Regions from separate parts of the Streptomyces sp. NBC_01622 genome, predicted to be linked through region 1. Evidence: riboswitches for the same ligand, from Rfam matches in the RefSeq annotation. Region 1 holds a riboswitch; each other region holds the start of a gene.
The links. Region 1 has a riboswitch for cyclic di-AMP ahead of OH768_RS24580 (M23 family metallopeptidase). Riboswitches for the same ligand answer to the same signal wherever they lie in the genome.

Region 1 (7,388 bases):
CGGTGCCGGACCCGGCGTTCCCGTTCCTCGGTGTGCACCTCACGCGCGGCATCGACGGAAGCGTGCACGTGGGGCCGAACGCGGTGCCGGCGCTGGCCCGCGAGGGCTACGGCTGGGGTGTCGTACGCCCCCGGGAGATCGCGACCACGGCGGCCTGGCCCGGGGTGTGGCGGATGGCGCGGCAGCACTGGAGGTACGGGGTGGGGGAGCTGCGGCGGTCGGTGTCCAAGAGCGCGTTCACCAGCGCCGTACAACGACTCCTCCCCGCAGTGACACCCGACGACCTCACTCCTTCGGCAGCCGGAGTACGCGCCCAGGCCGTCCTCCGGGACGGCACCCTCGTAGACGACTTCCTGATCAAGGAGGGCCCGCGCGCGGTGCACGTCCTCAACGCCCCGAGCCCTGCGGCGACCGCGTCCCTGCCGATCGGAAGAGAGGTGGCCCGGCGGGCGCTGGCCGTGCTGGGCCAGGAGAAACGCCTCCCACTTGAAACCCCGCGAAGGGCAACCCCGTAGGGGGCGCGGGGCTGTGACATGTGCGGCTCCGCCGCGCGGGCGCGACCAGCCACAGCGCACCCGCACACGCGAGACGGCACAGGCCACGCAGACGACTGGGCGGGCTCCGCCCAACAACGCCCTCCCGTAAAATCGACGCATTGTGACTGACTCCCCCAACACCCGAGCCAAAGGCGAGCCCCGTTTCCCCGACGGCCCCAAGCCCGACCCCGCCGGCTCCCACTTCGAACGCCGCATCCGAAGTTTCCAGCCACGCAGGAGCCGGGTAACCGCAGGCCAAGCGGACGCGCTAACGCGGTTGTGGCCCAAGTGGGGGCTGGACATCGACGGGCAGCGGGTCGTCGATTTCGGGGAGCTGTTCGGGAACGACAACCCGGTCGTGCTGGAGATCGGCTTCGGGATGGGCGAGGCGACCGCGCAGATGGCCGCCGCGGACCCGGCGACGAACATCCTCGCCGCCGATGTGCACACCCCGGGCCAGGGGAATCTGCTGAGCCTCGCCGACCACCACGGGCTCTCCAACGTCCGGGTCGCCAACGGGGACGCGATCATCCTGCTGCGCGAGATGCTCGCCCCGGACTCGCTCGACGGGCTGCGCGTCTACTTCCCCGACCCCTGGCCGAAGAAGCGGCACCACAAACGGCGGCTGATCCAGGAGGAGTTCCTGACGCTGGCCGCGTCCCGTCTCAAGCCCGGCGCGACCGTGCACTGTGCGACGGACTGGGAGCCGTACGCGGAGCAGATGCTCGAAGTGCTCGGCGCGCACCCGGACTTCGAGAACAGCCAACCCGACGGTGATTTCGCGCCTCGTCCGGACTTCCGGCCGCTGACCCGTTTCGAGGGGCAGGGACTGGACAAGGGACATGTCGTGAACGATCTGCTGTTCCGTCGCGTACCCCACGACGACCAGCGCTGACGCCAGGCTCCCTCGCGGGCCGTGCCCTTACCTCGTTAGGGTCGATGCCGTGGCCACGTTTTCGCCGTACCCCCCACACCCCGGCCACCCGGCCGGTGGTGTGCCCGGCCAGGTGCCGCGCGGGCGCTGGTGGCACCGGAACGGGGTCCGTTACGGCGCGCTGATCACCCTGCTCGCGCTCTCCGGGCTCGTCATCCTCGCCCTCGTCCGCCAACAGACCGGCACGGAAGGGTTCTTGGTGGGTCTCGGGCTCGCCGTACTGCCCGTGCCGCTGCTCGTCGCCGCGTTCCGCTGGCTGGACCGGGTCGACCCCGGCCCCTGGCGCAACCTGCTGTTCTCCTTCGCCTGGGGCGCCTGCGCCGCCGCGCTGATAGCGATCGTCGCCAACAGCTTCGCCACCAGATGGATAGCGACCGCGACCGCCGACCCGACCAGCGCGGACACCCTCGGCGCGACGGTGATAGCCCCGATCGTGGAGGAGTCGGCGAAGGCGGCGGCCGTCCTGCTCGTCTTCCTGTTCCGCAGACGGGACTTCACCGGGATCGTCGACGGGGTGGTGATAGCCGGGGTCACCGCCACCGGCTTCGCGTTCACCGAGAACATCCTCTACCTCGGCACCGCCTTCGGCACCGACCAGCTCACCGGCGACCGCGGCTTCACCTCCGTCACCGCGGCGACCTTCTTCGTACGCATCGTCATGTCCCCGTTCGCGCACCCCCTGTTCACCGTCCTCACCGGCATCGGCTTCGGCATCGCCGCGCTCTCCCCCGACCGGCAGCACGTCCGGCGCGTCCTGGTACCGCTGACCGGACTGCTCCTCGCGATGGGCATGCACGCGGTCTGGAACGGCTCCTCGACGTTCGGCCAGTACGGCTTCTTCGAGGTCTACGGCCTGTTCATGGTGCCCGCGCTCGGCCTGCTGACCTGGCTCGCGGTCTGGACCCGGCAGCGCGAACTGCGCGCCGTGCGCGAGGAGTTGCCCGTGTACGTCCTCGCGGGCTGGCTGACCCCCGTCGAACCGTTCGTGCTCGGCTCGATGAGGGCCCGCAGGCTGGCCCGCGACTACGCCGGCCACCACCTGGGCCGTCCCGCGGCCCGCTCGGTGGCCCGCTACGAGGCCTGCGCGACCTCCCTGGCGTTCCTGCGCCACCGGGCCGCGCGGGGCCGCGCCGGCGCCGACTTCGCCGTACGGGAAAGGGAGTTGCTGCACGAGCTGTGGCAGCGGCGGGAGGTGGCGCGGCCCGCGCTGGAGTACGCGGCGCGGCGGATCGCGCCACCGGTGCCGGTGGTGGTGCCGCCGTGGCCGGTGTACGGGGTGTACGGGAACACGGCCGCGCCGTATGTCGCGTACAACCCGTACCGGTCCTGACGACCCTCAGGCGGAGGCCTGTGTCAGCTGCTCGATCTCGGCGTCCGCGAGGGCCAGTTCGGCCACGGCGAGCAGGTCGGGCAGCTGCTCGACGCTCCTGGCGGAGGCGATCGGTGCGGCGACCGTGGGCTGGGCGGCGAGCCAGGCGAGGGCGACCGTCGCGACCGAGGCGTCGTGGGCCTGGGCGATCTCGTCCAGGGCGGTCAGCACCTTCTGGCCGCGCTCCGATTCGAGGTACTGCGCGGCGCGCCCGGCCCGCGGGCTGTCCACGGCCGTACCGGGCCGGTACTTGCCTGTGAGGAAGCCGGCCGCGAGGGCGAAGTAGGGGAGCGCGGCCAGGCCGTTGCGCTCGGCCACGTCCCGCAGTTCGCCCTCGTAGGTGTCGCGGGAGACGAGGTTGTAGTGCGGCTGGATCGCGACGTAGCGGGCCAGGCCCTCGCGGTCGGAGAAGTCGAGGGAGGCCTGAAGGCGCTCGGGCGAGATGTTGGAGGCGGCGATGTGCCGCACCTTGCCCGCCTTCACCAGCTCGTCCAGCGCGCCGATGATCTCCTCGACCGGCACCTCGACCTGGTCGAAGTGGGTGTAGTAGAGGTCGATGTGGTCGGTGTCCAGGCGGCGCAGGGAGGCGTCGGCGGCGACCCTGATGTTGGCGGCGGACAGGCCCGGGAAGTCGGGGTGCTGGCTGACCTTGGTGGCGATGACGACGTCGGAGCGGTTGCCGCGGGCCTTGACCCACTTGCCGATGACGGTCTCGGACTCGCCGCCCTGGTTGCCCGGGGCGAACGCCGAGTAGGAGTCGGCGGTGTCGACGAAGTTGCCGCCCGCGGCGGCATAGGCGTCGAGCACGGCGAAGGAGGTCGCCTCGTCGGCGGTCCAGCCGAACACGTTGCCGCCGAGGTTGAGCGGGAAGATCTCGAGGTCGGACCGGCCCAGCTTGCGAAGAGAAGTCATGCTCTACGCCAACAGCCGGACCGGAACCGGATATTCCAGCGGGTTCCCCAGGGGCCTCAGGGGTTGAGGCCCTTGCTGCGCAGCCAGGGTGCCGGGTCGCTGGCGGTGGCCGCGCCGTTGATGTGTACCTCAAGGTGGAGGTGCGGCCCGGTCACGTTGCCGGTGGCGCCCACGCGGCCGATGACGTCACCGGTGGCGACCTTCTGGCCGACGCTGACGTTGATCGAGGACTGGTGGCAGAACCACAGCTCGGTGCCGTCGTCGAGGGTGATGATCGTGCGGTAGCCGTAGGACCCGGCCCAGCCGGCCTCGGTGACCGTGCCGCTGTGGATGGCCTTGATCAGCGTGCCGGTGGGCGCGGCGAAGTCGAGTCCGGTGTGGTAGCCGGAGGACCACATGGAACCGGCCTGGCCGAAGGTGCCGGTGATCGTGTACGAGGCGACCGGCAGCGTGTACTGCTTGGCCAGCGCGGCGAGCTTCGCGGCCTCGGCCTTCTTCTTGGCGGCGGCCTCCGTGGCCTTCTTGGCGTCCGCGGCCCTCTGCGCGGCGTCCTTCTCGGCCTTCGCGGCGGCGGCGTCGACCTGCTTGGCGACGGCTGCCTCGGCGGCGGCCTGGGACTTGCCGTCGACTTGGAGCTGCTGCAGCTCGGCCTGCTCCATGATCCGGTTGCGCAGCAGTTCGCCCGCGTCCGAGGTGCCCTTGGCGGTCTCGGTGGTGGTCACGCCGACGCTGCTGAGCGCGGTCGCGGAACCCTTGGGGGTGCTGGCGGAGTCGTCCAGCAGATGGCCCACGGAGGGCAGGTCGGGCAGGGAGATCGAGACGGGCGGCTTGCCGGTGTTGGCGCTGGCCATCCCGCCGGCGCTCACGGCGGCTATGACACCGACGCCCAGGACGGTGGAGCTGCGGGCGAATCCCCCGCCACCACGCTGCTTGGCGACACGGTGCTTGCCGCGGTTGGGAGGAACGGACTCCGCGCTGGGGTTCCACTCCTCCCAGGGGCCCTCGTCGGGGCGGAACCCGCCGTAGACGAACGGGGCTTCTGGGGCAGCCTGGTTGGACGCCACGTGGGCGTGCTCCTTTCCTTCCTTCTCGCCTACCGGGTTAGCTGACGGGTTCGGAGCAGGAAGGTCTCCTACGCGCGTAAACCGGTCGTGTTCCCACGACTGTCGACGTGCGATTCACCCCAAGTGGTGGTTCCCCGGTTCCCTTGCGGGATTCGGCGCGTGCGCACGGAGCTGTCTCTTGTGACGGCTGGGACGACCGTGCTGCGTTATCGAACGTTAATAGACACGGGCGCCCGTTTCCAAGCCCGTTCGCTTGATCATTAACCTTTCCTTGCTGGACGAAGAGCCCATGACCGGCGAAAAACGGGTGAGTTGACCTGTCATGGACGGCGTACGGCGATCATCGCCATGTCGTCCGTCATCCCGCCCCCGGCATACCGGCGCACCTCCTTGGCCAGGATGCCGAGCAGCGCTTCGGGGCTGCGGAGGGTCCGCCCGGACAGCCGCTCCCCGGGGTCGTAGAACACGCCGTGGCAGTCGCGGGCCTCGGACAGGCCGTCGGTGTAGAGGAGCAGTGTGGCGCCGCCGGGGAACGCGAACTCCTCGGCCCGGTCGGGCCAGAACCCCAACTCCCCTATTCCCAGCGGCAGTGCGGGCTCCTTGACGAGCAGGGTGTCCACGGTGCCGTCCGCGTGCAGGAGCAGCGGCGGCGGGTGACCGCGGTCGACGATCCGTACGACGCCGTCGCCGTGCGGGAGTTCGGCGAGGACGGCCGTGGTGAACCCCTCGAACGCGTCGAGCCCGTCGCGCCGGGTGCCCTCGCGCGCCAGCGCCCGCTCCAGCCGCTGTGCGACCGCCTCCAGTGTGGCCTCCTGCTCGGCGGCCTCCCGGAACGCCCCGATCACCACGGCTACGGCGGCGACCGCGCCCATGCCCTTCCCGCGTACGTCGCCGACGACCAGCCGTACGCCGTGCGGAGTGTCCTGCACGGCGTACAGGTCGCCGCCGATGAACGCGCCCTCCTGCGCCGCCTCGTACCGTGCCGCGATCTCGAACCCGCCGATCCGCTCGGCCGGTTCGGGCAGTACGGCGCGCTGGGCGGCCTCGGCGATCTCGCGCACGGAGGCGAGCTGTTCGCTGCTGCGGCGGACGAGGGCGTTGATGAGGACGGCCAGGACGGCGACCGTCGCCACGGTGGCCACCTCGGTGACCGCGTCGATGCGCAGGAGGATGCCGAGCCTGAGGTGGATCGCGAGGACGACGGCGAGCGAGGCGAGCCCGGTGAGCACGGTGCCGCGCCGGGAGTAGAGCGGGGCGGCGACGAGCGGGGCGGCGGTCAAGAACGGGGCCGCGGTGAAGTCCCGCGGGGTGAGGTAGTCGTAGAACGCCCCGACGATCAGCAGTAGCGCGGGCAGTCGGCGGACAAGGGCGAGGACGCGGGGGATCCGCCGTCCCTCGTCGGGGCCGAGGCCGGGGTCGGGCACGGGGTCGCCGGGCAGGCGCCCGCCGGCTCGCACATACGGACCCTCCTCCTCCACGCGTCCAGTTTTTCCTGGCCCGGGGAGGGCGGCGAGCGGGGTGGGCCGACCGGGGCGGGACAAAAAAAGGAAGGGCCGGGGAAACACCAAGGGCCGGAATCCATGTTCTGGATTCCGGCCCTTGGCCTTGAGTAGCGGGGACAGGATTTGAACCTGCGACCTCTGGGTTATGAGCCCAGCGAGCTACCGAGCTGCTCCACCCCGCGCCGTTGTGTTCCCAACTATACGCCATCCGCGGGGTCCGATGTCACACACGTTTCAGTCGGCCGGGTTACCGGCGTGCGTGAGGGTCTCTCAGGAGACGAAGAGGTCGTCGCTGTCGGCCGGCCGGGTCGTCTCGGTGAGTTTGTGCGCGGCGGGCACCTTCATGCCGAGCCGGTCCTCCAGGTGGTTGAGGGGGACCTCCAGGTCCGGCCCCATGTTCCGGTCGACCTTGCCGCCGCAGAGCCAGGCCGGCGCGGCCTCGCCCAGCTGGTAGCGGGCGTGGAAGTCGAGGGCGGCGAGCCGGTCCTTGACGTCCTTGTAGAGGTCGACGCCCTGGTGCCAGGCGGTCTCGGCGATGTGCCCGGTGGCCGCCAGCGAATACCCGACGTGCTTGAAGTTGCGGCAGGTCTCCTGGGCGATGCCGTCCTTGCAGGTGGTCTGCTTGAACCAGTACGTCGTGAGCTTCTGCGGGGTGGTGACGGTGGAGCGGGCCGGGGTGAGCGGCACCTTGCCGTCCTTCTCCAGGTAGAAGTAGGCGGGCACGCGGTCGCGGAAGCGGGCGACGGCCGCGTCGAAGGCCTTGTGGTCGTCGAGGAAGACGGCGATGCCGATCGCCGCGTCGGTCATCGCGAGGTCCCAGTTGCCGTTGTAGTCCGGCAGGTCCTTCGTCACCTCGGGCTGACAGGCGGTGCGCAGCATGGTCGCGAACCGCTGCACCCGGTCCGCCGGCCACCCGGCCACCCGGCCCCCGGCGCGTACCGCACGATCTCCGCCGCCCGCGCCCACGTCGACCCGGCCCACGCGGTCTGCGGGCCGGCGTCCTCGGAGGTGTGCTCCTTCATCTTCGCCGACCAGTCGTCCATGATCTCCCGCGCCTTGAGCGCGTGGTGC
Region 2 (7,388 bases), 2.2 Mb from region 1:
CCGCCGGTATCGCGGTCACCACGACCGCGTCGCACGCCTCGTCGGCCAGCGCGTCCGACAGCGCCCGGTGGAAGTCCGCCGCGGTGGCCGCCGTGGTCAGATCCAGCGGGGCGAGCGGCCGCAGGCCCTCGGAGAGGCACGCGTCGTACGTCAGCAGTCCCAGTGACTCGGAGTTCCCGACGATCGCCACCCGCGCCCCGCCGGGCAGCGGCTGGCGGGCGAGCAGCAGCCCGGTGTCGACGAGTTCGGTGATCGTCTCGACGCGGATCACGCCGGCCTGCCGCAGCAGCGCGGACACCGTGGCGTGCGGCAGGCGTGTCACGCGTACGGCGTGCCCCTGGGGGGCGGATCCGGCGCCCTGGACCACGACCAGCGGTTTCGCCGCCGCGGTGCGCCGGGCGAGGCGGGTGAACTTGCGGGGGTTGCCGATGGACTCCAGGTACATGAGGGCGACGTCGGTGTCGGGATCGTCGTACCAGTACTGAAGGACGTCGTTGCCGGACACGTCCGCGCGGTTGCCGGACGACACGAACGTGGAGACGCCCGTGACTCCGGTGACGCCGCCGCCGCGCCGGTGCAGCCGGGAGAGGAGGGCGATGCCGATGGCGCCGGACTGGGCGAACAGCCCGATGCGTCCGGGGCGCGGCATCTCGGGGGCCAGGGACGCGTTCAGCCGCACGTCTGCGGCGGTGTTGATGACCCCGAAGGCGTTCGGCCCGATGATCCGCATGCCGTACGTGCGCGCGTGCCGGACGAGTTCGCGCTGGCGCTCGCGCCCCTCGGGGCCGCTCTCGGCATAACCGGCGGTGACCACGACGAGCCCCTGCACCCCGTGTTCACCGCATTCGGTGACGACCTGGGGGACGTGTGCGACCGGGACGGCGACGACCGCGAGGTCGACGGGGCCTTCGATGTCGCGCACCGAGCGGTAGGCCGGCACCCCGTCGAGTTCCTTCTGCCCTTCGGGGAAGGCCTTGTTCACGGCGTACAGGCCGCCGGTGAATCCGGCGTCCCTGATGTTGTCGAGAACGCTGCGGCCGACCCCTCCGGGGGTACGTCCGACGCCGACGACGGCGACCGAGCCGGGCACCAGCAGCCGTCGTACGGACCGTGCTTCGGCGCGCTGCTCCCGCGCGCGCTGCACGGCGAGGGACCTGTCAGTGGGTTCGAGATCAAACTCCAGGCGTACGACGCCGTCCTCGAAGCTGCGCTTCTGGGTGTAGCCGGCGTCCGTGAACACCTTGATCATCTTGTTGTTGGCGGGCAGCACCTCGGCGGCGAAGCGGCGGATGCCTCGCTCGCGCGCGACGGCCGCGATGTGTTCGAGGAGGGCGGAGGCGACGCCCCTGCCCTGGTGCGCGTCCTGCACCAGGAAGGCGACCTCGGCCTCGTCGGCGGGGGCGGACGCGGGACGCCCGTCGGCACTAATGCGGTCATAGCGTACGGTGGCGATGAACTCGCCGCCGACCGTGGCCGCGAGTCCCACCCGGTCCACAAAGTCGTGGTGCGTGAAGCGGTGGACATCCTTGGCGGACAGGCGAGGGTACGGCGCGAAGAAGCGGTAGTACTTCGACTCGTCGGAGACCTGCTCGTAGAAGCTGACCAGGCGATCGGCGTCGTCGACGGTGATGGGCCTGACGCGCGCGGTACCTCCGTCGCGCAGCACGACGTCGGCTTCCCAGTGGGCGGGGTACTCGTGCCGGTCCGACGAGGTCTGCATGGGCCCCAGCGTACGGCTCGCGTCCGACAACGGCGCGAGGCAGTCTGTGGGGGAAAGCAGCCAGGGGAAGTGGGGCCGAGGCCGCGGTCCGACACCCTCCTCCGGACGGTCCGCGGGGCCGCTCCGGGCTCGCTTCGCGTGTGGGAAACTGGTCTAGACAACCCTGAGACTCTGAAGGGCAGCATCACATGGCTGAGCGCCGCGTCAACGTCGGCTGGGCGGAGGGCCTTCACGCCCGCCCCGCCTCCATCTTCGTCCGGGCCACCACGGCCGCAGGTATCCCCGTGACGATCGCCAAGGCCGACGGCAACCCCGTCAACGCGGCCTCCATGCTCGCGGTCCTGGGCCTGGGCGCCCAGGGCGGCGAGGAGATCGTCCTCGCGTCGGACGCCGAGGGCGCGGACGCGGCCCTCGACCGGCTGGCGAAGCTGGTCGCGGAGGGTCTCGAGGAACTCCCCGAGACCGTCTGAACAAGCCCCTCTGTGCGCCTGAACCGGCGCCGCTCTCGCGGAGGTGGTTGCGCACCGCCGGGGTTCCTCAATTGATGGTTGCGGTGCTTTCGCCGTAAAAACGATGTACCGCACCCACGAAGGGCTCGCCCGAATTACCGGGCGAGCCCTTCGCAATTCCATTTGCGGGCAGCAGAAATAATCCCCCGCGAATTATCCCCTCTTTGTATACGGCGCCCGTGTTAATGCCGGAGACCCGACATGTTTACGGGAGGTTGCGAAGTCCTCACGCGGTCCGTGCCGTTCGCGCCGCCGGGAAAGCGCAGCCGGTGCGCGGTGCCCGCGCGCTCGGTGTGCAGGGCGGTGATCGCCCGCGCGCGCTCGGCGTCGCCGCGCGCCACGGCGTCCACGATGGCCCCGTGCTCCGCCCAGGACTCCACGGGGTTGGCCGGCGCCTCCACCACGTACATCCAGGCGATCTTGTGCCGCAGCTGGGTCAGCATCGAGGTCAGCGCGGGGCTCCCGGAGGCCTGGGCCAGCGTCTCGTGGAACCAGCTGCCCAGGGAGCGCAGATCCTCGCTGTTGCCCCTCCTGGCGCGCTCCTGGCCCAGCCTGACGAGGCCGCGCAGCACCTTGAGGTGGGCCTCGGTACGCCGCTGGGCGGCGCGCGAGGCACCGAGCGGCTCCAGCAGCATCCGCATCTCCAGCAGGTCGGCGGCCTCCTGCTCGGTCGGTTCCGCGACGCACGCGCCCGCGTGCCGCCGGGTCACCACGAACCCCTCCGCCTCCAGCGTGCGCAGGGCCTCCCGCACGGGGACGCGCGAGACGCCGTACCGGCGCGCGAGGAGTTCCTCCGTGAGCCGGCCGCCGCGCTCGTAGACACCGGCGACGATGTCGTCCCGGATCGCCGTGCATACCGAGTGCGCCGGAATACGCATGTCCGACCTCCGCCTTAATCCCCGTGAAACGTCGACGATTGACGTGTGTTCCGTGACTCTATTGCAATCAGCGGGAATTTCCGATGGCGGACCGGAATCCATGGATATTTTTTGGACAGGAGGGGTCCGGAAACGCCGAAAGCCCCGGCCTGCGGGCCGGGGCTCCGGGAAGTGGGGTGGTGCGTCGTCAGACGTTGACGTCGTGCTTGCGGAGGTAGGCGACGGGGTCGACGTCCGAGCCGTACTCGGCGGTCGTGCGGGCCTCGAAGTGGAGGTGCGGTCCGGTGACGTTGCCGGTCGCCCCGGAGAGGCCGATCTGCTGACCCGGGGTGACCTTCTGGCCGACGGAGACGCCGATGGACGACAGGTGGCCGTACATGGTGTACATGCCGTCGGCCATCTTGATCACGACCTGGTTGCCGTACGAGCCGCCCCAGCCGGCCTCGACGACGGTGCCGGAGCCCACCGCGTGGACGCTGGTGCCGGTCGAGGCGTGGAAGTCGATGCCCGTGTGGGCGCCGGAGGACCACAGGGAGCCACCGGTCTTGTAGCCGGTGGACACATAGGAGTTGGCGACCGGCGCGACGAAGGTGTTGAGCCTCTTGCGCTCGGCCTCACGGGCGGCGCGCGCCTGGGCCTCACGGGCCGCCTCGGCCTGGGCGGCGGCCTTGGCGCGGGCGGTCTCCTCGGCGAGCGTCTCGGCGGCGGCCCGCCGCTGGGCGACGGCCTGGGCGTCGATCTTCTCGGCCACGGAGTCGCCGATGGCGACGACGGGCGTGAGGCCGGTCTGTTCGGGGGCGGGCTCGGCGGCGAACGCGGGGGCGCTGGCCAGGGTGCCGACGACTCCGGTGGTGGCGAACGCGGCGACGCTCGCGGCGCGAACGGTGGTGCGGTGGGTCCGGCTCGGGCGACGGTGCTTCCCGGTGGCGCGGGTGAACGCCATGAAGTGGCTGGTCCTTTCCTTCCTTCTCGCCTACCGGGTTAGCTGACGGGTTCGGAGCAGGAAGGTCTCCTACGGACTCCCCCGCCACGCGCGCGGGCGTCCGATTCACCCCAGGGACTCATGTGGGTCCCCGGCTCCCCTGGCTCGCGCCGTACGGGGACTCGGCGATGACTGTCCGGTGCCGCGAGTGCGGCGCGGTGCCTGACGGACAGCCGGACCGACGCTAAGGGGGGCCACTTTCAATCCCCAAACGGATCACGGTTTTTGTAGCGCATGCCACAGGGCAGACAGGCAACCTCTCCCCCAATTCGGACAATAGGGAGCCCTGATGGCGGTTCAGTCATCAGGGCTCCCCCACGCGCGCGTGCCGCTGTTCCGACTACTCCGCCGGAACGACGGTCACTTCGCCGATACCGAGGGCCTCGACGGGCTCCTTGATCTGCTCCGCGTCGCCGACGAGGATCGTCACCAGACGGTCCACCGGGAAGGCGTTGACAACCGCCGCGGTGGCCTCCACGGTGCCGGTCGCGGCGAGCTGCTGGTACAGCGTCGCCTGGTACTCGTCGGGCAGGTGTTGCTCGACCTGGTCGGCCAGCGTGCTCGCCACGGCCGCGGCGGTCTCGTACTTGAGCGGCGCCACCCCGACGAGGTTCTGTACGGCGATGTCCCGCTCGGCGTCGGTGAGTCCGCCCTCGGCGAGCTTGCGGAGCACCGTCCACAGGTCGTCCAGGGCGGGACCCGTGTTCGGGGTGTCCACGGAGCCGCTGATGGCGAGCATCGAGGCGCCCGTGCCGTCGGGTGCCGAACGCAGCACCTGGCCGAAGGCCCGCACACCGTAGGTGTAGCCCTTCTCCTCGCGCAGGACGCGGTCCAGGCGGGAGGTGAGGGTGCCGCCGAGGCAGTACGTGCCGAGCACCTGCGCCGGCCACACGCGGTCGTGCCGGTCGGCTCCGACGCGGCCGATGAGCAGCTGCGTCTGGACGGCGCCGGGCCGGTGCACGATCACGACCCGCCCGGTGTCGTCGGCGGTCACCGGCGGCACGGGGCGCGGCTGGCCGGCGGGGCCGGTCCACGAGCCCAGGGTGTCGGCGAGCAGCGCGTCCAGGTCGATGCCGGTGAGGTCGCCGACGACCACGACGGTGGCGGTCGCGGGGCGGACGTGCCGGTCGTAGAAGGCGCGTACGGCCCCGGAGTCGATCTTCTGGACGGTCTCCTCGGTACCCTGGCGCGGGCGCGACATGCGCGAGCTCGCCGGGAACAGCTCCTTGGAGAGCTCCTTGGCCGCGCGGCGGGACGGGTTGGCCGTCTCGTGCGGGATCTCGTCGAGGCGGTTGCGGACCAGCCGCTCGACCTCGCTGTCCGCGAAGGCGGGCGCCCTGAGGGCGTCCGACAGCAGGCCGAGGCCCTTGACCAGGCGCGAGGCCGGGACCTCCAGGCTCAGGCGCAGTCCGGGGTGGTCGGCGTGCGCATCGAGAGTGGCGCCGGAGCGCTCCAGCTCGGCGGCGAACTCCTCGGCGGAGTGCTTGTCGGTGCCCTCGGAGAAGGCACGCGCGGTGATCGTGGCGACGCCGTCCAGGCCTGCCGGTTCGGCTTCCAGGGGTGCGTCGAGAAGCACCTCGACGGCGACGACCTGCTGGCCGGGCCGGTGGCAGCGCAGGACCGTCAGGCCGTTGCCGAGCGTCCCGCGCTCGGGCGCCGGGAAGGCCCACGGCCTGGCCTCGCCCGCCTGGGGCTGCGGGTGGAATTCCATCGTGGCGAGCTCGGTCACTTGGCCGCCTCCTCGTTCTCGTCGCCGGCCTCGGCCGCTGCTACTTCGTCGGCGTCATTGTCGGCATCCTCGTCCGCGATCGGCTCGTAAACGAGCACCGCGCGGTTGTCGGGCCGCAGGCGCGTCTTGGCGACCTCCTGGACCTCCTCCGCCGTCACGTCCAGGACGCGCTGTACGGCGGTCAGGGCGAGCTGCGGGTCGCCGAACAGGACGGCGTAGCGGCACAGTTCGTCCGCGCGGCCCGCGACCGTGCCGAGCCGGTCCAGCCACTCGCGCTCCAACTGGGCCTGGGCGCGCTCCATTTCCTCGGCCGTGGGGCCCTCCGCGGCGAACCGGGCGAGCTCCTCGTCGATGGCTGCCTCGATGACGGGCACCTCGACGTCACCGGACGTCTTGACGTCCAGCCACCCCAGGGAGGGCGCTCCGGCCAGCCGCAGCAGACCGAAGCCGGCCGCGACGGCCGTACGGTCGCGCCGTACAAGGCGGTTGTAGAGGAGCGAGGACTCGCCGCCGCCGAGGATGGTGAGGGCCAGGTCGGCCGCGTCGGACGCGCGCGTGCCGTCCTCCGGGAGCCGGTAGGCGCACATCAGGGCGCGGGCCGGGACCTCCTCCTCGACGATCTCGCGCAGTTCGCCGCCCATCGTGTCGGGCAGTGAGCCGTCACGGGGTGTGGGCTTGCCGTCGTGCGAGGCGATGGACCCGAAGTACCTCTCGATCCAGGCGAGCGTCTGCTCGGGGTCGATGTCGCCGACCACGGACAGGACCGCGTTGTTGGGCGCGTAGTAGGTGCGGAAGAACGCGCGGGCGTCCTCCAGGGTGGCCGCGTCCAGGTCCGCCATCGAGCCGATGGGCGTGTGGTGGTAGGGGTGGCCCTCCGGGTAGGCGAGCGCGGTCAGCTTCTCGAACGCCGTCCCGTAGGGCACGTTGTCGTAGCGCTGGCGGCGCTCGTTCTTGACGACGTCCCGCTGGTTCTCCATCGACTCCTCGTCGAGGGCGGCGAGCAGGGAGCCCATGCGGTCGGCCTCCAGCCAGAGGGCGAGCTCCAACTGGTGGGTGGGCATGGTCTCGAAGTAGTTGGTGCGCTCGAAGCTGGTGGTGCCGTTGAGCGAACCGCCCGCGCCCTGCACCAGTTCGAAGTGTCCGTTGCCCTTCACCTGTCCGGAGCCCTGGAACATCAGGTGCTCGAAGAGGTGAGCCAGGCCGGTACGCCCCTTGACCTCGTGGCGGGAACCGACGTCGTACCAGAGGCACACCGCCGCGACCGGGGTCAGGTGGTCCTCGGAGAGCACCACGCGCAGACCGTTGGCCAAACGGTGTTCGGTCGCTGTCAGACCGCCGGACCCTGCCTCGGCGGTGGCCGTGTGACCCATGGGCATGTACGTCCCTTCGATCGCGGATTCTCTGGCTGGAACCGCAGAAATCCTGCTCGTCCCGCCACTGTATGCAAGCGTGCGGACCGTCGGCGAAGTTCCCGGCGGACGTACGCCGAGAGCGAGATCGCGTAGCCTGCGGGCAGTCGCACACGTGGACCCACGCGGCAGCCGTCGGTGACGGAGCCGAGCGGCCAACG
Region 3 (7,388 bases), 4.9 Mb from region 1:
GCCGCCCAAGTGAGGGCGACCGGGCCTTGGTTGATCACAGCCGTACGGGGTGTCAGCGAGTGCTGCGCTTGCCCCGGTAGAGCACCACGAATCCGGCGACGAGAAGCAGCGCGCCGGCCACGGCGGGCCACAGATTCGCGCCCGTCTCCGCCAGCCCGCCCTGTGCCTGCGGCTGGTTCGGGCCTACGGCGGCGTAGCTCTCCCCACCCGAGGACGAGGCGGGCGGTGTAGCCACCGGGCTGCCCACCTGACCGCCGGCGTTGTCGTCCGAACTCCCCGCCGCGTCCGTCGACTTGGACCCTTCGGTCTTCGTGTCGGCCTTGGGGACCGAGACGGCGGTCGTCAGATCTCCGGGGTCGGTGGTCTGGGTGTCGGTGGGCTCGGGAGCGCTGGTCTCGGTGTCCGGGGCGCTCGTCGCGGGATCGGCGGTGGGCTGGTCGCCGTTGCCGCCGGTCCCTCCGTTGTCGCCATTCCCCGCGTTGCCGCCACTCCCGCCACTCCCGCCGGGCTCGTCGGACGCGGTCGCGGTGGCCGTCGCCGTAGCGGTGTCGGTGGCCGTCGGGGACTCCTGGGGCTCACCGGAACCGCCGCCCGTACCCGAGCCGTTGCCGGAGCCGCCGCCGGAACCCGAACCGCCGCCCGATCCGGGGTCGTTGTCCGTGCCGGCGCCGCACTTCTCGCCGCTGTTGATGCAGGTGACCATGTCGTTCATCAGGCCCTCGTCGAAGACGTTGATGAAGTCGCCGTGGTCGGTGACGGGCTTGTGCTGCTGCTCGGGGAAGGAGTCCACCGCGAACAGCGGGCTCGTCCTGCCGCCGTCCTGGAGGCTCGGCGCGTCGACGGCGTAGACGATCCGCTGCACCAGTTGCGGGATGGCCTTGAAGCCGTCCGGGCAGGCGCCGTCGGCGGCCTCGAAGGCCACATGGGTGCGGTGGTTGGCGCTGTCGATGTTGCGGCCGTCCCAGCAGCTCTGGAACTTGAAGGTGCGCACCACGTCACTGCCGGAAGGGCACAGCGGGTACTTGTCCTTGAGCTGCCGGTCCTCGAACCCGGTGCAGCTCCAGGAGGCGTTGGCGTTGGCGGGGCCGTTGACGAAGGCCTTGGCGTCGCCGGTGATGATGCGCAGGAGGCGCGGCATCGCGACGACCTTGCTCTGCGGGTTGCCCTCGAAGGTCAGGGTGACCTGCTTGGCCGTGACGATCTCACCGGTGTTGCCCTCCGTGCCGCCGCCGGGCTTGTCGGCGTCCCGCTCCTGCTTGCCGTTCTGCAGGCGCAGGACTGGCCAGTAGTAGGTGGACTTGTCGCCCGGGTTCTCGCAGCTCGTGTCGGCGTTCGCGAGGTCCTGGTCGCTGGCGAAGGCGTTGTTGGACTGGTTGCCGATGTAGTCGTGGAAGTGGTGGGCGCCGTTGGTGACGCCGGGGGCGACGATCACGTTGTCGGAGTTGAACAGGCCGTTCTCGTTCACCCCGCAGGCGGTGACGAACGTGCCGCGGGAGGCGCCCGCCTGCTCCTGCCGAGCGTTCACGTTGGGCTGTACGGAGGTGATGTCCGCGTAGTCCGAGGCGACGGGCCCGTTGGTGGACTGCTGCTGGCCCTGCTGCCCCTGGTCTCCGGTGCTGGCACTGGCACTGGCGCTCTGGTCGCCGCCGTTGCCGCCCTGGTCGCCGGTCTCGTTCGTGGGCGCGATCAGGGTGCAGCCGGCGAGGGCGTCGAGTCCCTGGGGGCGGTCCCCGACGCGTGCGATGGCGTCGTCGATCCGTCCGATCGTCGCCGCCCGCTTCTCCTTCAGCGGATTCATGATCGCGTTGTCGGCGAAAGAGGCGTCCTGGCGAATGGACTCCGTCGAGTCCCGGAGTTTCTGGTAGGCCTCGGTTATCTGCTGGTCCAGAAGCGCGAGTTCCTTGTCGACGTCGGTCTTCGCCTCGTCGGGCACCGTCGTCAACTGGGTGCCGATGTCCGGGCAGTCGATCGTCGCGCCTCGCGACGCCGCGTCCGGAGACCCTTGTTGGGCGGAGTCACCGCCCCAACCGCCTTCGGACGCCGACGCGTAGACGTTCGCCGCCACCAGTCCTCCGCCGCCCAGCATCAGGGCGACTGCTGCCATCGTCGCGCGTCGTGCGCCTGTGGGGCGTCTGCGCGTGTTGCGTGCCAAGGAAGTTGCTCCTACACGTATCGGTCGGCCCGGCTCGTCCCGGCATGGAAATCCCCCGACCCAATACGGAGCCCGGTCCCGGTGTGTTCAACCGTCCCAGAAATTCATAGCGACCTCTTATGGATCACCGGCCCCGGCGGGCTCCTGCCCCCTCGACACACCAGGGCGAGGTAAAGGTCACAAATACGTATCGGACATATCGCGCTTCAACCTTCACACGAGGCACACACGTTGGCTAAGTTGACGTTCAGGCCGTACGACCTACTCCGGCGATCGGCGCCGGGCCGCACGGCTTGCGCCGAGTCCGGCGTGTCGCTCGCGGCAGCCGGAGCCGGGGACCCAACCGAACTTGGGGTGAATCGGTCCAACTGCCCTTCAGGGCAAGGACCGTAGGGCAAACCTTCCGTGATCGACGCCCGAACCCGACAGCTAACCCGGTAGGCGCGAAGCGGAAGGAGCAGGTCTGCCATGCCGGCAGAACGACGCACGCGCACCGGAGGCAGTGGCCCCACCGTGGACGACCGACCCAGCCGCGACGAAGTCCAGCGGCGGATCAACTCCCTTTACGACAGGGCCGAGACGGCCACCGGAAACTACAACGCCACACGTGCGATGTCCGGGAAACCGCGCAAGCGTGTCGAGTCCCGCCCCAGCGCGTCACGTCCTTCCGACCCCGCCGTCGAAGCCGTCACCCGGCAACTGTTCGACCGCGCCCGCACCCAACTGGGCCCGACCGTACCGGCGATCCTGCCGCCCGGCAGGACCCCGGCCCGCCCGGCGGAATCCCGCCCCGAGCGGTCCGAACGACGTCCCGAGCCCCAGAGCACCGACCGCGCGCTCGAAGCGCAGCCCGGCCGCGCCGTGGCCGAACTGACCGCGGGGACCACCGCCGCACCGGAGCCCACCGCCCCGCAACTCACGGCCCCCGCACTGGAGTTGACCGCAGCACCCATCGCCGCGCTGCCTCCCGGCGCACAACAGACACCTGTGATGCCGCAGATGTCGCAGACGCAGGTGCCTCAGGCCCAGATGTCGCAGGCGTCGCAGATGTCTCAGATCGCCCAGATCGCACAGATGGCTCAGGCCCAGATGTCGCAGATGCCTCCGGCGACCGTCCTCGACCTGCCGCCGGTACCGCCCGCTTCGGCCGTCGAGGTGCCGCCCGGGAGCGTCATGGCACCACAGCAGTACGCGACCGCCCCGGCACCGGCCTTCGACCCGCTCACCGCGAGCCTGGACCTGCTCCCGGCCATCGGCGCACCGCGCACCGAGACCGCGCCGACGGGCGCCACCTGGCCGCTCCCGGAGACGGCCTGGTCCGCGCCGGAGACCACTTGGTCCACCGGACAGATGCCCATGGTGACCGAGCAACAGACCTGGTCCACCGGACAGATGCCCATGGTGACCGAGCAACAGCCGTGGTCCACCGGCCAGTTCCCCGCAGTGACCGAGCAACAGACCTGGTCGACAGGGCAGATGCCCGCAGTGACCGAGCAACCTGCTTGGTCCACGGGGCAGATGCCTCTGATCCCCCAGGAGCCCCCGGCCCAGCCCGCCTGGCAGCCCGCACCGGAACCGTCCTGGCGCCCGCCGCAGCAGGAGTGGCAGCCGACCGCCCCCGCCCCCGAGGTCTCCTTCGCCGCGGCCCCGTCCGTCGCCCCCGCACTCGCACCCCCCGCCCCTCCGGCCATGGCCCCGGAAGTCACGCTCCCTCCGGCCCCGCCCATGAGCCCGACGCCCGCCAGCGTCACCCCCACCGCACCGGACGCCGGCACCCAGAGCAAGACCGCCACCGCCCTCGCCTTCGCCCGCGCACAGATCGGCAGGCCGTGCCTGTGGGGCGCGGCGGGACCGGACGCGTACGACTGCTCCAGCCTCACCCAGGCCGCCTGGAAGGCGGCGGGCGTCCTGCTCCCGCGCACCGCCCAGGAACAGTCGGGCGCGGGCGCCCTCGTCCCCCTCACGGACATCCGCGCCGGCGACCTGATCTTCTTCTACGACAGCATCGACCACGTCGGTCTCTACACCGGCAACGGCCTGATGATCCACGCGCCGAGCCCCGGCACGCCGATACGCGAGGAGTCGATCTTCTACGCCGGTTCGGCCGCCATCCGGGGCGCCGTACGGCCCGCCTGAGCCGCTCGGGGCCGGGGTTTCCCGGCGCCGGTCGCGTGCACCCCGCTACTCCCGGCGGGCCGCGTCGTTGGTCTGTACGAGTGGTGGAACCCAGGACACGGTCGTAGCGTCGAACGGGAAGACGGACGACGACCGTGTCTCGCCGGGCGGGCCCACCACCGGTGCGGGTGCGGAGCGACGGGTACGAACAGGCGGCCGGGAGCGGACATGTACAAACACACCATGGTCGGACTCGTCACGGTCTGTGCCGCCGCCCTGCTCGCGCCGGCCGTGGACACCTCGTCCGCGGCCCCGGCGACGGTGCGCGCGCAACCGGTCTCCCAGCGGCAGTCCGCGGTCCCCGTGCTGGTCGACTGCCTCTGGCATCCCGAGGTGCGCCCCGCCGACTTCGTGCTCGCCTGCGGTGACGGCAACAGCCGTCTGGCATCGCTGCGTTGGACCAACTGGGACGCCAACTCCGCGACGGCGACGGGCGTCAACTGGGTGAACGACTGCAAACCCTATTGCGCGGCGGGCAAGTTCCACTCGTATCCGGTCGTCGTCCGGCTCGACAACGCGCAGACGTGGAAGCGGCATCCGGGGGTACGGCAGTACGGCCGGATCAGCCTGACCTACACCGACGGAAGGCCGGACAGGTTCGCGCACGTCGTGACCTATCCCCTGTGGAACTGAACCGGGTCACAGCGACAGCTCCACCACCAGCGGCCGGTGGTCCGAGATCGCCGTCCGCGGTGTGTGCGCCGTCCCCACCGCGTCCGCGTCGAGCCCCCTCGCCAGGATGTGGTCGAGCTGGACGCGCGGGCGGTGCGAGGGGTAGGTCGCCCGCCCGGCCGGACCCCGCCAGCTCCGGCGCGCGGTCGCGTTGAGGGCGACCCTGGGCAGCGCGCCGATCAGGTTGAAGTCGCCCAGCAGCAGCTGGGGTTGGGGCAGATCGGCGATCCAGCGGCGGACGGTGTGCAACTGGCGGACGTTCCAGCCCGGTACGAACGAGAGATGGACGGCCACCGCGGTGAACGGGCCGCGCGGTCCTTCCAGTACGGCGGCCAGGGCGGCCCTGGGCTGATCGCGGGCCAGCACCGGAGCGGTCCGCCCGGCCACCTTCAGCGGCACGGCCAGCGGGCCCGGAGGGAGCCGTAGGGCCCGCCACTCGCGGACCGGCAGCCGGGACAGCAACGCGACGCCCTGTGACGGGACTTCGGGCTCCAGTGCCTCGGTTCCGTGGACGCGCGGCGCGGGTTCGGCCGGGTCGTTGACCCACCCCCGGCCCGGCACGAAACGGCTGTGCAGCGCGGTCGCGTAGCGCCAGTCGAGGGCGCCCAGCGCGGCGGCGGCGACCGCCGCCTGGTCGACGCGGCCGGAGCGTTCCTGGAAGCGGTCGACCTCCTGGAGGGCCAGCACATCGACGTCCAGGGACGCGACGGCTTCGGCGAGGGGTGCCGAGGCGTCGTCGGGGCGGGCGGCGGCCGGGTGGCCGTCCGGCCTGATCAGCTGGCCGTGCAGCACGTTGAACGTCGCACACGTCACCCGTATGTCACCCATGGCCGCTCCCTCCCAGGGGAGCGATCTTCGCATCCGGCGCGACACACCGTGCGGCGGTCGGCGGCATCAGCCGGAATCACACGGAATCATGGAGAAGTTCGAGTCAATCCGCGATCACACACGTACCAGCGGTCATGGGCGCCCCGCGCCGACCCGCCACGCCACCGACCCGGAGAACAGGCACCCCATGAACGCATCCGCACCGAACAGCCCAGCCGCCGACGCCACCGCGCAGATCGGCGTCACCGGCCTGGGTGTGATGGGCCGCAATCTGGCCCGCAACTTCGCCCGCAACGGCTACACGGTCGCCGTCCACAACCGGTCGCCGCACCGGACCCACGAGTTGATGAAGGAGTACGGCGACGAGGGTGCCTTCGTCCCGGCCGAGACAGCACAGGAGTTCGTGGCCGCCCTCGAACGCCCCCGCCGCCTGATGATCATGGTGCAGGCCGGTCCGGCCACCGACGCCGTCATCGACGAGTTCGCCGCGCTCATGGAGCCCGGCGACATGATCATCGACGGCGGCAACGCCCACTTCGCCGACACCCGCCGCCGCGAGGCCGCCCTGCGCGAACAGGGCCTCCACTTCGTCGGCGCCGGGGTCTCCGGCGGCGAGGAGGGCGCGCTGAACGGGCCGTCGATCATGCCCGGCGGCTCGGCGGAGTCGTACGCCGTGCTGGGCCCGATGTTCGAGTCCGTCAGCGCGAAGGTCGACGGGGAGCCCTGCTCCACGCACATCGGCACCGACGGCGCCGGGCACTTCGTGAAGATGGTGCACAACGGCATCGAGTACGCCGACATGCAGCTCATCGCCGAGGCCTACGACCTGCTGCGCCAGGTCGGCGGATACAGCCCCGCCGAGATCGCGGACGTCTTCCGCCGCTGGAACGAGGGACGGCTCGGTTCCTATCTGATCGAGATCACCGCCGAGGTCCTCGCCCACACGGACGCGGAGACCGGCGGGGCGTTCGTCGACATCGTCAAGGACGCGGCGGGCCAGAAGGGCACCGGGCGCTGGACCGTGCAGACCGCGCTGGAGCTGGGTTCGCCGGTCACCGCGATCGCCCAGGCCACCTTCGCCCGCGCCTCCTCCAGCCAGGCGGACCTGCGCGCGGCCTACCGCGGACTGCCCGGCGGCACCACTCCCCCGCTCAGCCGCACCGAGGCCGAACGCTTCACCGCCCAGGTGGAACAGGCGTTGTACGCGTCGAAGGTCATCGCCTACGACCAGGGCTGGAAGATGATCCAGGACGCGGCCACCGAGTACGGCTGGTCGATCGACCTCGCCGCGGTCGCCGGGATCTGGCGCGGCGGCTGCATCATCCGCGCCTCCTTCCTCGACCGGATCCGCGCCGCCTACACGGCCGACCCGGGTCTGGTCAGCCTGCTCGGCGAGGAGACCTTCGCGCGGGAGATCGGCGACGCGCAGGTCCCCTGGCGCGAGGTGGTCGCCTCCGCGGCCCGCCGCGGTATCCCCGTCCCGGCGTTCTCCGCCGCGCTGTCGCACTACGACACGCTGCGCGCCGAGCGGCTGCCTGCGGCCCTGCTCCAGGGCCAGCGC

Region 2: linked by a shared signal. The riboswitch ahead of OH768_RS14305 (M23 family metallopeptidase) and the one ahead of OH768_RS24580 (M23 family metallopeptidase) in region 1 are both predicted to bind cyclic di-AMP.
Region 3: linked by a shared signal. The riboswitch ahead of OH768_RS02370 (NlpC/P60 family protein) and the one ahead of OH768_RS24580 (M23 family metallopeptidase) in region 1 are both predicted to bind cyclic di-AMP.

What each region holds. Positions count from the first base shown of each region.
Region 1 covers NZ_CP109293.1:5,404,811-5,412,198, forward strand. Annotated here, with positions in the region: gene lhgO (L-2-hydroxyglutarate oxidase) at 1-515, shown strand, start outside; gene trmB (tRNA (guanosine(46)-N7)-methyltransferase TrmB) at 658-1,431, shown strand; gene OH768_RS24570 (PrsW family glutamic-type intramembrane protease) at 1,481-2,800, shown strand; gene OH768_RS24575 (aldo/keto reductase) at 2,807-3,751, opposite strand; gene OH768_RS24580 (M23 family metallopeptidase) at 3,808-4,815, opposite strand; cyclic di-AMP (ydaO/yuaA leader) riboswitch at 4,827-4,983, opposite strand; gene OH768_RS24585 (PP2C family protein-serine/threonine phosphatase) at 5,136-6,293, opposite strand; tRNA gene OH768_RS24590 (tRNA-Met) at 6,426-6,499, opposite strand; gene OH768_RS24595 (alginate lyase family protein) at 6,588-7,196, opposite strand; gene OH768_RS24600 (hypothetical protein) at 7,166-7,388, opposite strand, start outside.
Region 2 covers NZ_CP109293.1:3,210,897-3,218,284, forward strand. Annotated here, with positions in the region: gene OH768_RS14290 (GNAT family N-acetyltransferase) at 1-1,720, opposite strand, end outside; gene OH768_RS14295 (HPr family phosphocarrier protein) at 1,909-2,190, shown strand; gene OH768_RS14300 (GntR family transcriptional regulator) at 2,412-3,107, opposite strand; gene OH768_RS14305 (M23 family metallopeptidase) at 3,295-4,050, opposite strand; cyclic di-AMP (ydaO/yuaA leader) riboswitch at 4,064-4,227, opposite strand; gene OH768_RS14310 (M16 family metallopeptidase) at 4,430-5,818, opposite strand; gene OH768_RS14315 (M16 family metallopeptidase) at 5,815-7,188, opposite strand.
Region 3 covers NZ_CP109293.1:530,736-538,123, forward strand. Annotated here, with positions in the region: gene OH768_RS02365 (DUF1996 domain-containing protein) at 53-2,104, opposite strand; cyclic di-AMP (ydaO/yuaA leader) riboswitch at 2,439-2,612, shown strand; gene OH768_RS02370 (NlpC/P60 family protein) at 2,621-4,288, shown strand; gene OH768_RS02375 (hypothetical protein) at 4,496-4,960, shown strand; gene OH768_RS02380 (endonuclease/exonuclease/phosphatase family protein) at 4,967-5,827, opposite strand; gene gndA (NADP-dependent phosphogluconate dehydrogenase) at 6,015-7,388, shown strand, end outside.